One region of the Pseudomonas huanghezhanensis genome, then DNA from elsewhere that is predicted to be linked to it. Evidence: predicted binding sites of a transcription regulator. Region 1 holds the regulator's gene; the other holds the start of a gene.
What was found. Region 1 encodes sigma-54, which starts transcription at its own class of promoters, with help from an activator protein. Its sites were predicted from a motif close to ANTGGCATNNANNTTGCTNT; they were not measured.
Positions count from the first base shown of each region.

Region 2: OYW20_RS22345 (pilin) is a predicted target of sigma-54. The motif match lies at 2,174-2,193, and genes of this name have one in related genera.

Region 1 covers NZ_CP113949.1:4,640,053-4,645,286, forward strand. The annotation lists gene lptC (LPS export ABC transporter periplasmic protein LptC) at 1-254, shown strand, start outside; gene lptA (lipopolysaccharide transport periplasmic protein LptA) at 241-783, shown strand; gene lptB (LPS export ABC transporter ATP-binding protein) at 783-1,508, shown strand; gene OYW20_RS21035 (RNA polymerase factor sigma-54) at 1,701-3,194, shown strand; gene hpf (ribosome hibernation-promoting factor, HPF/YfiA family) at 3,272-3,580, shown strand; gene ptsN (PTS IIA-like nitrogen regulatory protein PtsN) at 3,593-4,057, shown strand; gene rapZ (RNase adapter RapZ) at 4,060-4,917, shown strand; gene OYW20_RS21055 (HPr family phosphocarrier protein) at 4,933-5,205, shown strand.
Region 2 covers NZ_CP113949.1:4,952,741-4,957,974, reverse strand. The annotation lists gene OYW20_RS22355 (type II secretion system F family protein) at 1-314, opposite strand, end outside; gene pilB (type IV-A pilus assembly ATPase PilB) at 317-2,011, opposite strand; gene OYW20_RS22345 (pilin) at 2,237-2,671, shown strand; tRNA gene OYW20_RS22340 (tRNA-Thr) at 2,742-2,817, shown strand; gene nadC (carboxylating nicotinate-nucleotide diphosphorylase) at 3,049-3,897, opposite strand; gene OYW20_RS22330 (DUF1631 domain-containing protein) at 4,269-5,234, shown strand, end outside.

The DNA.
Region 1 (5,234 bases):
TGTCTCCTGGCGGTGATCATGTCGAGCTGATAGACAATGTGCGCATCAATCGGACCGACGAAAAGAGTCGCACGACAATCATTACCAGTAGCCGCATGACCGTATTCCCTCAGAAGCAATATGCGGAGACCCAGCAAGCCGTTAGAATCGACGGCCTTGGCGGTGTGACCACCGCCACCGGAATGAAAGCGTATTTGAAAGACAGCAGGATGGACCTGCTCTCCAACGTAAGAGGACAGTATGACGCTCGTTAAAACCCTTCCTTTATTGCTCGGCCTGGGCGCAGCACTGGGAAGCGCGAGCGCCTGGTCTTTGCCCACAGACCGCGACCAGCCCATCCACATTCAGTCGGATGATGCGCAGCTGGATGACAAGCAAGGCGTCGCCACGTACAAAGGCAACGTCATCATTACCCAGGGCTCCATGAAGATCACGGGCAACACTGTGACCATCACCCGTAACGCGCAAGGCGAAGTCGACGTGTTCACGTCCGTGGGCAACCTTGCGTACTACGAGCAGAAACCCGCTGTGGATAAACCGATTGTCCAGGCTTACGGCGTTACAATTCAGTACTTCGCCGCCCAGGATCGTATCGTGCTGATTGACAAGGCCAAGGTCATCAACGACGGCAACACCTCCGAAGGCGAGAAAATCGTCTACGACACCGTCAAGCAGGTTGTGAATGCCGGCCGTGCAAACGGCACCAGGATCACTACGCCGCGACCACGAATCGATATGGTTATCCAGCCGAAAAAGAAAACCGACCAGCAGAAGGCCCAGTAATGGCAACGCTGAAAGCTCAGCATCTGGCTAAAAGCTACAAAGGCCGTCAGGTCGTCCGCGATGTGAGCCTGTCCATCGAAAGCGGCCAGATCGTTGGCTTGCTGGGGCCTAACGGCGCTGGCAAGACTACCTGTTTCTACATGATCGTCGGCCTTGTCCAGGCCGAACAGGGTCGCGTGCTGATCGATGACCAAGACATCAGCCATCAGCCCATGCATGGCCGCGCTCGCGCCGGTATCGGCTACCTTCCGCAGGAAGCATCGATTTTCCGCAAGCTGTCCGTTGCCGATAACATCATGGCCATTCTTGAGACACGCAAGGAGCTGGATCGCCCGGCGCGCCGCAAGGAGCTGGAGAGCCTGCTGCAGGAATTCCACATTACTCACATCCGCGACAACCTCGGCATGAGCTTGTCAGGCGGTGAACGCCGTCGTGTAGAAATTGCACGCGCGCTGGCCACCTCGCCCAAATTCATCCTGCTCGATGAACCGTTTGCTGGCGTCGACCCGATTTCCGTCGGCGACATCAAGCAGATCATTCATCACCTGAAGGCCAAGGGTATCGGTGTGTTAATCACGGACCACAACGTCCGCGAGACACTGGACATCTGTGAAACGGCCTACATCGTCAACGATGGACAGCTGATTGCCGAAGGCGACTCTGAAACCATTCTGGCTAACCAGTTGGTGAAAGATGTATACCTCGGCCACGAGTTCCGCCTGTAATTTGCGGCGATGACAACGGACCTGCTGATCGATGGCATCACTGCCCGATCACTGATCTGTATTAATTGTCATCGCACGCTAGGCAAACACTCTGGTTTCAGGCATATAATTTGCTTAAGTTGGCGCCTCAGCGCCCTGTAGTGGATGGCGCGCATCTGCGCCGGCGAACGAATAAGGTGTTTAGCCCCTGCCATGAAACCTTCGCTAGTCTTGAGAATGGGCCAGCAGCTGACGATGACACCGCAGCTGCAACAGGCCATCCGCTTGCTCCAATTGTCGACTCTGGATCTCCAACAGGAAATCCAGGAGGCGCTGGAGTCCAATCCTATGCTCGAACGTCAGGAAGAAGGCGAAGACTTCGATAACGCCGACCCGATGGCCGACAACATCGAACAGAAACCCAACCCGGACGTCCAGGAGCCGACCTACCAGGAAGCCGCCCCGACTGTCGACAATCTTGAAGACGGCGAGTGGAGTGAGCGCATTCCAAACGAATTGCCAGTCGATACAGCCTGGGAAGACGTTTACCAGACCAGCGCAAGCAGCCTGCCCAGCAATGATGATGACGAGTGGGACTTCACCACCCGTACCTCCGTTGGCGAAAGCCTTCAGAGCCACTTGCTGTGGCAGTTGAATCTGGCGCCGATGTCGGACACTGACCGACTGATTGCAGTAACCCTGATCGACTGCATCAACAATCAGGGTTATCTGGACGAATCGCTCGAGGAGCTCCTCGACGCTTTCGATCCTGAACTTGATATCGAACTCGACGAAATTGAAGCCGTCCTGCATCGCATCCAGCAATTCGAACCTGCCGGTATAGGCGCACGCACGCTAAGCGAATGCCTGCTCCTGCAATTGCGACAATTGCCCGCAAAGACCAAATGGCTTGCCGAGGCACAACGTCTGGTCAGCGATTACATCGACCTGTTGGGCAGTCGTGACTACGCCCAACTGATGCGCCGCATGAAGATCAAGGAAGACGATCTTCGCCAGGTGATCGAATTGGTGCAGAGCCTTAACCCTCGTCCGGGTTCACAGATCGAATCCACCGAAGCCGAATACGTGGTGCCCGACGTGATCGTGCGCAAGCACAACGAGCGCTGGCTGGTGGAGCTTAATCAGGAATCCGTGCCGCGACTGCGAGTCAATCCGCAATATGCCGGTTTTGTTCGTCGCGCTGACACCAGCGCCGACAACACCTTCATGCGTAACCAGTTGCAAGAGGCGCGGTGGTTCATCAAAAGCCTGCAGAGCCGCAACGAAACCCTGATGAAGGTCGCGACGCAGATTGTCGAGCATCAGCGGGGGTTTCTGGAGTACGGCGACGAGGCAATGAAACCGCTGGTCCTGCACGACATCGCCGAAGCGGTGGGCATGCATGAGTCCACCATTTCGCGGGTGACCACGCAGAAGTTCATGCACACGCCACGTGGCATTTACGAACTGAAATACTTCTTCTCCAGCCACGTCAGCACCTCTGAGGGCGGCGAGTGTTCCTCCACGGCGATTCGCGCGATCATCAAAAAACTGGTTGCCGCCGAAAATCAGAAAAAGCCATTGAGTGACAGTAAGATCGCTGGTTTACTGGAGGCACAAGGCATTCAAGTGGCTCGTCGCACAGTCGCCAAATATCGCGAATCGTTAGGGATAGCTCCTTCGAGCGAACGTAAGCGACTGATGTAGAGGTCACGCGCTACAGCGTTCCAGTGGCAGGCAACCAAGCCTGCCTCTTTATGCACTGGCAATGAAGGAGAAGCTGTATGCAAGTCAACATCAGTGGACACCAACTGGAAGTGACCAAGCCCCTGCGTGAGTACATAGAGCTGAAGCTCCAAAAGCTCGAGAGGCACTTTGACAAAATTACCAATGTACAGGTGACGATGGCCGTCGAAAAACTCAAACAGAAGATCGAGGCCACCCTGCATATCCCTGGTGGAGAGGTCGTAGCGAATGCGGATCATGACGATATGTATGCTGCAATCGACCTGCTCACTGACAAGCTCGACAGACAATTGCTCAAGCATAAGGAAAAGCAGCAAAGCACCCTCAAAGGTGTTGCCGCTCGCTGACACTCCCCACACATGATCCGACTTGAAAATATCCTGACCCCTGGCCGTTCCCTCGTGAACGTGCCGGGCGGCAGTAAAAAAGCTGTACTCGAAGAGGTTGCCAAAGTCATTCACCCGCACTTGGCTGACCTCGACCAGCAAACTGTCTTCGAGAGCTTGATAGCCCGCGAAAAACTCGGTTCAACGGGTTTTGGCAACGGCATAGCCATTCCGCACTGCCGCCTCAAGGGCTGCACTCGTCCCATTAGCGCACTACTGCAACTCAGTCACCCTGTTGATTTCGACGCCATCGATGGCGCCCCGGTCGATCTTCTGTTCGTGCTGCTGGTTCCGGAGGCCGCCACTGACCAGCATCTGGAGCTGCTGCGCCAGATAGCCAACATGCTTGACCGTAAGAAGGTGCGTGAAAAACTGCGCACTGCACCAACCGGTGAAGCCCTTTATCAAGTGGTACTCGACGAGCAGACCGGTCACTAATCATGCGGATGATCATCGTCAGCGGCCGCTCCGGCTCAGGCAAGAGTACGGCTCTCGATGTGCTGGAAGACAGCGGCTTCTACTGCGTTGATAACCTGCCCGCCGGCTTGCTGCCGGAGCTGGCCGAACGCGCGTTGATTCATACCGAACTGGCGGAGCCCCTGCTCGCTGTTTCCATCGACGCGCGCAATCTGCCTAGCCACCTGACCCGCTTCCCTAAGATGCTAGAAGAAGTGCGCGCCCGCCATATTCGGTGCGACGTGCTGTTTCTGGATGCCGACGAGCCGACGCTTCTCAAGCGCTTCTCCGAGACGCGACGACGGCATCCGCTCAGCACTGCGACCCGTTCGCTAGCTGAAGCTATTCGCGATGAAAAAACGTTGTTAGGGCCGATCATTGATCTTGCCGACCTCACCATCGACACCACTAATCTCAACCTGTACCAACTGCGTGACGCGCTCAAATTAAGGCTGCTCAACAAGCCGGAGCCAGGTACCGCGTTTCTGGTCGAGTCGTTCGGATTCAAGCGCGGCATGCCAGTGGACGCCGACCTGGTGTTCGATGTGCGCTGCCTTCCTAACCCCTACTGGAAACCAGAGCTGCGTGAGCAATCCGGTCTCGACAAGCCTGTTGCCGATTACCTCGCGGCGCAACCCGACGTCGAGGAGATGTTTCAGGACATCTTCGCTTACCTCAACAAGTGGCTGCCACGTTTTGCGGCCAGCAACCGTGCGTATGTCACTGTCGCCATTGGCTGTACCGGCGGGCATCACCGCTCCGTCTACCTGACCGAACGACTGGGTCAGGTCCTGCAGCAATCGCTCAAGAATGTCCAGGTTCGCCACCGCGACCTAAGCTGAAAGGATCCCTCTGCGATGCCCGCTCTTCAAATTACGATCATCAACAAGCTGGGCCTGCATGCCCGCGCCGCGGCTAAATTCGTGGGTGTAGCTGGCAGGTTTCCTTGCCAGATCCGCGTTGGCCGTACTTCCGACAGCATGGTCGACGGCAAAAGTATTATGGCCGTGATGATGCTCGCGGCGGGCAAAGGCACAGAGATTCAGCTCAATACCGAAGGCGACGATGACCAGGCGGCTTTGGATGCTCTGGTTGAGCTGATCAACAACAAGTTCGATGAGGGCGAATAGGCCCAGCACTGTCCAGCCCTACTATCGCG
Region 2 (5,234 bases), 310 kb from region 1:
ACCAGTGTGCGCATGTTCGGGTTGTCTGTGCCCTCAATGATGATGTCGAACGACTGCAACAGCGGTACGCCCGCCTTCATCATGGTTGCCATCTGGCGGCTGAAAAAAGCGATGTCCAGCGGCTTGATTTTCTTGCCTTTGCTGAAGATCGAAACGGACTTTTTGCGGACTTTTGTGGGGTTGATACCTTGTTTGCGCAGCTGCGCCTTGACCAGGGCCGGGTTGTGGCCGTTGATTTCACCTGTGACTTTCGTGCCCTTCTTGTCCAGACCTTCCCAGGTAAAGGCGCTGACTTTTACTGCTTTGGTCGCCATGCTTAATCCTTGGTCACCCGGTTGATTTCCTCAAGGCTGGTCACGCCCTGCATGGCCTTCATCAGGCCGGAGGTGCGCAGGTCGTTGAAACCGTCCTTGCGCATCTGCTCGGAAATCTCGATGGAGTTGCCTTCTTCCATAATGATGCGTTCCAGCGCCGGCGTGCTTTTAACCACTTCGTAAATCCCGACGCGGCCTTTGTAGCCGCCGTTGCACTGGTCGCAGCCCACTGGGGAGTAAAGCTTAAAACTGCCGATTTTTGCCTCGGGGAAACCTTCCGCAATCAAAGTCTCGCGGGGGATATCCACTTCCTTCTTGCAGTAGGGGCACAATTTGCGTGCCAGCCGCTGGGCGATGATCAGGTTGATCGCGGTCGCGATGTTGAACGCTGCGACGCCCATGTGGTGCAGGCGGGTCAGGGTTTCTGCAGCACTGTTGGTGTGCAGCGTCGACAGCACCATGTGACCGGTTTGTGAGGCCTTGATCGCGATCTCGGCCGTCTCCAGGTCACGAATCTCCCCGACCATGATCACGTCCGGGTCTTGCCGCAGAAACGCGCGCAGCGCCTGCGAGAAGTCCATGCCCTGACGCGGGTTGACGTTGACCTGATTGATGCCTTCCAGGTTGATTTCAACCGGGTCTTCGGCGGTGGAGATGTTGATGTCTACCGTGTTGAGAATGTTGAGGCCGGTATAAAGCGAAACGGTCTTGCCGGAACCGGTTGGGCCTGTCACCAGGATCATGCCCTGCGGCTGGCGCAAGGCTTCCAGATAAAGTGCCTTTTGCTCCGGCTCATAACCCAGCGCATCGATGCCCATCTGCGCCGTGGTCGGGTCGAGAATCCGCATCACGATTTTCTCGCCCCACAGTGTCGGCAGCGTGTTAACCCGGAAATCGATCGCACGGTTTTTTGAGATGCGCAGCTTGATGCGGCCGTCTTGCGGTTTGCGTCGTTCTGAAATGTCCAGACTCGCCATCACCTTCAAGCGTGCAGCAATTCGACCGGCCAGATGAATGGGCGGCCTCGCCACCTCGTGCAAGATCCCGTCGGTACGCAGACGCACGCGGAACATCTTTTCATAAGGTTCGAAATGAAGGTCGGAGGAGCCCAGGCGGATGGCGTCCATCAGCATCTTGTTAACGAAACGCACGACCGGCGCGTCGTCCGCATCCTGACCGCCAATCGAGCTCTCTTTGCTCTCGTCGACAGTTTCGATTTCAAGGCCGAGATCGACGTCGGCCAGATCGCCCATTCCGCCATTGCTGTCAAAAAATTTATCGATGGCGATGGTGAGCTTGTCGTCTTCGACGAGAATTGCTTCGGTTGTCAGGCCGGTGCTGAACTGGATGTCGGTAATGGCTTGGTGATTTGTCGGGTCCGAAATACCCACGAACAACTTATTGCCACGCCGCCACAGAGGGAGCGCGCAATGCTGACGAACCAGCTTTTCGCTGACCAACCCTTTGGGCTGGCTTTCCTTGTCCAGCATATTCAGATCAAGAAAAGGAATGCCGAACTGGTCAGATGCCACTTCAGCCAGCGTCAGGCTTTTGACCAGCTTGCTTTGTACCAGGTGATGAACCAGCGACACCTTGTCACGGCGAGCCTGTTGGTAAGCCTGCTGCGCAGCTTTTTCATTGAGCAGTTCGGCAACAACGAGTTGCTTCGCCAAACCGGTTAAGACGACATCAGTCATTGCGGGCACCAGACACAGACAATGAATGGTTTATAACCCAGTCGGGCTGGACTGCCAAATCGGCACAGCAAGGGTGACCAAATTTGTCAGTTAGTGTCGGAGGTGGGGTGCGCTGTGCAGGCTTGGCAGGGGATATAGCGCGTTAATAGGTGCATGTGCAGGGTTGGCACGGCGTGTGCTTTTACTCATACAAGGCACACATTATTGACGCCTGGAGAAGTAAAAATGAATCTACAGAAAGGCTTCACCCTTATTGAATTGATGATCGTTGTTGCGATTATCGGTATTTTGGCTGCGGTTGCTATTCCGGCTTACACCACCTACACGCTCAAAGCCAAAGTTTCTGAGGCGGCAGCCGTTTCGGCGCCTTCACAACAGGCTCTGGCTCTTGCGTTTAACGAAGGTTCGCTCTCCTCCACTACGACTAACGCCACACTCGGCCTGCCTGCTGCAACGGCTATTACTAGCAGATATGTGACGTCGGTTACGACAGCGGGTACTTCGGCCACAGCAGGTACGGTTACTGTAGTAATGCAGGGTACTAACTCAGCTGATATCGACACCAAGACGATTATTTACACGATGGGTTGCGTTGCTGGCGCTCAATGCACCTGGACTGTGGGCGGTACGGTTACTGGAACTTATTTGCCTAAGTTCTAATAGGCCAACGATCGGGTTGTACTCTTAAGTAATTTAGAAGTCTCTTGGAGTCTGCTTATTCCGCCTCCTAGCCGAAATAGCTCAGTCGGTAGAGCAGCGCACTCGTAACGCGAAGGTCGTAGGTTCGATTCCTATTTTCGGCACCAGAAACACGAAAAGCCCGGTCCAAGAGACCGGGCTTTTTCGTTTTGCTGCGTTTGTGTCTGACCGACTCGAACTCTGTAGGGACCAGCTTGTTGGCCAGGCGGGCAATGCTGCGTTTCCTCCGAATCGCCCCGCGAATAAATTCGCGTCTACAGGCTGGCGTCGGGGCGCGGTGAATCACCTGCGTCCGTCAATGCATTCGCCCGCCAACTTGCGCGGTCGTTCGGACTGTTTTAAATGCTCAACCGCATCGACAAATCCACGGCCTTTACATCTTTCGTCAGCGTTCCGATGGAGATGTAATCCACGCCGGTTTCGGCGATGGTGCGCAGGGTGGTTTCGTTGATCCCGCCGCTGGCTTCGAGCTTGGCGCGGCCTGCGGTCAAGCGGACGGCTTCGCGCATGTCGTCCAGGCTTAATTCGTCGAGCATGATGATGTCGGCGCCAGCGTCCAGGGCTTGCTTGAGTTCGCTCAGGCTTTCGACTTCAACCTCCACCGGTTTGCCGGGCGCAATTTTGTGTGCAGCGTTGATTGCTTCGGCGATGCCCCCGCACGCGGCGATGTGGTTTTCCTTTATAAGGAAGGCGTCGTGCAAACCGATGCGATGGTTGTGGCAGCCACCGCAGGTGACGGCGTATTTCTGTGCCAGGCGCAAGCCCGGGAGGGTTTTGCGGGTGTCGAGCAGGTGGACCTGAGTGTCGGCAACCATGTCGGCGTAATGTTGAGCGCGGGTGGCAACGCCTGACAGCAACTGCAGAAAGTTCAGCGCGCTGCGTTCGCCGGTGAGCAACGAGCGTGCAGGGCCTTCGAGGTGAAACAGCGACTGATTGGGCTTGACCCGGTTGCCATCACTGACTTGCCAATGCACGGCAACCCGCGGGTCGAGTTGTCGAAACACGGCATCCACCCAAGAGGTGCCAGCAATAACCGCCTCGTCGCGGGAAATCACCGTCGCGGTGGCCAGACGCTCGGCTGGAATAAGTTGAGCGGTGATGTCGCCAGTGCCGACATCCTCAAGCAATGCGCGGCGCACGTTGGCTTCGATTTCTGCTGTCAGCGCGGCAAGACGAAGATTAGGCATATCGGGCTCCACTTACTAAGTGCCGCGATTATAGGGCAGGCGCTGCTACCAACCCACCTGCTCCGGGGCCTTCATATGATTGGATTGACGACTGTTGGTCGGTTTTTTCACCGTTCATGCGATGGAACGCATTTTTTGCGGTCTATCGCAGGATATGTAGCTTCGTCCATCCTATAGTCCATGAGGGGCGAAGTGTGCGCTGGCGAGCGGGCACGTTTTAAAAGATACTTGCCTTGCATTTGACGTCATAGCTTTGACGTGTTGCCTGTTTATCCTAAGGAACTTCGAGATCACCTCACAACTGGCGCCGCGAGCGCGTTTTGTGTCTGGGTGGTAGTTGTTGCGTGTGCAGTTGTAGAGCGGAGGCCTTGATGCAGAATGACGTTAAAGTAGTGTCCATGAACAAAGCGGTCCCCGATCAGACCGGTGCGTCGCCTGTGGCACGGCTGCCTGTTGTTCTCCTTCAAGTACGTGATAAAGCGGCTCAACAGCTTAAAGAGAGCCTGCAGACGCTATTCGATAACGCGGACGACACGCTGTTTGAGATGGCCGACCGCGCTCACAACAACGCCGAACAAAATATCTTCTTCGAAGCCATGCGTGACCTGCGCTTGAAGCGAAAGAGCATCGAGCGCAATTTCCTCGATAGATTCTTCGAATCCTTTTTGCGTCTTGGCCAATACCATATTGTCGAACCTACGCTCGCCGACCCCGTTTCCTTCGACAAATTAGCCTTGGTCCACAACGACGATCTCGAGAGAACCGTCGCAGTGGATGCAATGGTCACGAAAGTCATCAGTCGTGACGGCGTTGCCTTGAGCCAGGTAACGACTCGTCTGAATGAACTGATCCCCCAGCCGTTGACCGATGAATCCAATCCTTTGGGGCCAGCTCGCCTTTGTGATTGTTTTTTGCAGGCGGGCCGCAGCCTTGGCGTTGAGATCAAGGTCAAGCTGATCATCCTCAAGCTGTTCGAAAAGTATGCGTTGAGTAACGCCGACCAGCTTTACGAAGAAGCCAACCAGCTGTTGATTGCAGCCGGTGTGTTGCCTGAATTGAAGGTGTTGCCGTCGCGCCGGTCCACGGATCGTTCGACCTCATCTTCATCGCGCTACACCGACGCCCACCGCGCCGAAAGCGCTGCGCTGGTCCAGGCCACCGAAAGCCTGGACCGAAGCGTGCAAGAAGTGTTCGGCGCTCTGCAGGACCTGTTGGTTCATGTGCGCGGCAGCCTGACCCCGCGCAAAGAGGGCAGCGGCGAAGCGCGGCCTATCTCGAGTTCCGACCTGCTGCGACTGCTGTCGCACCTGCAGCAATATGTACCCAATACCGATGCA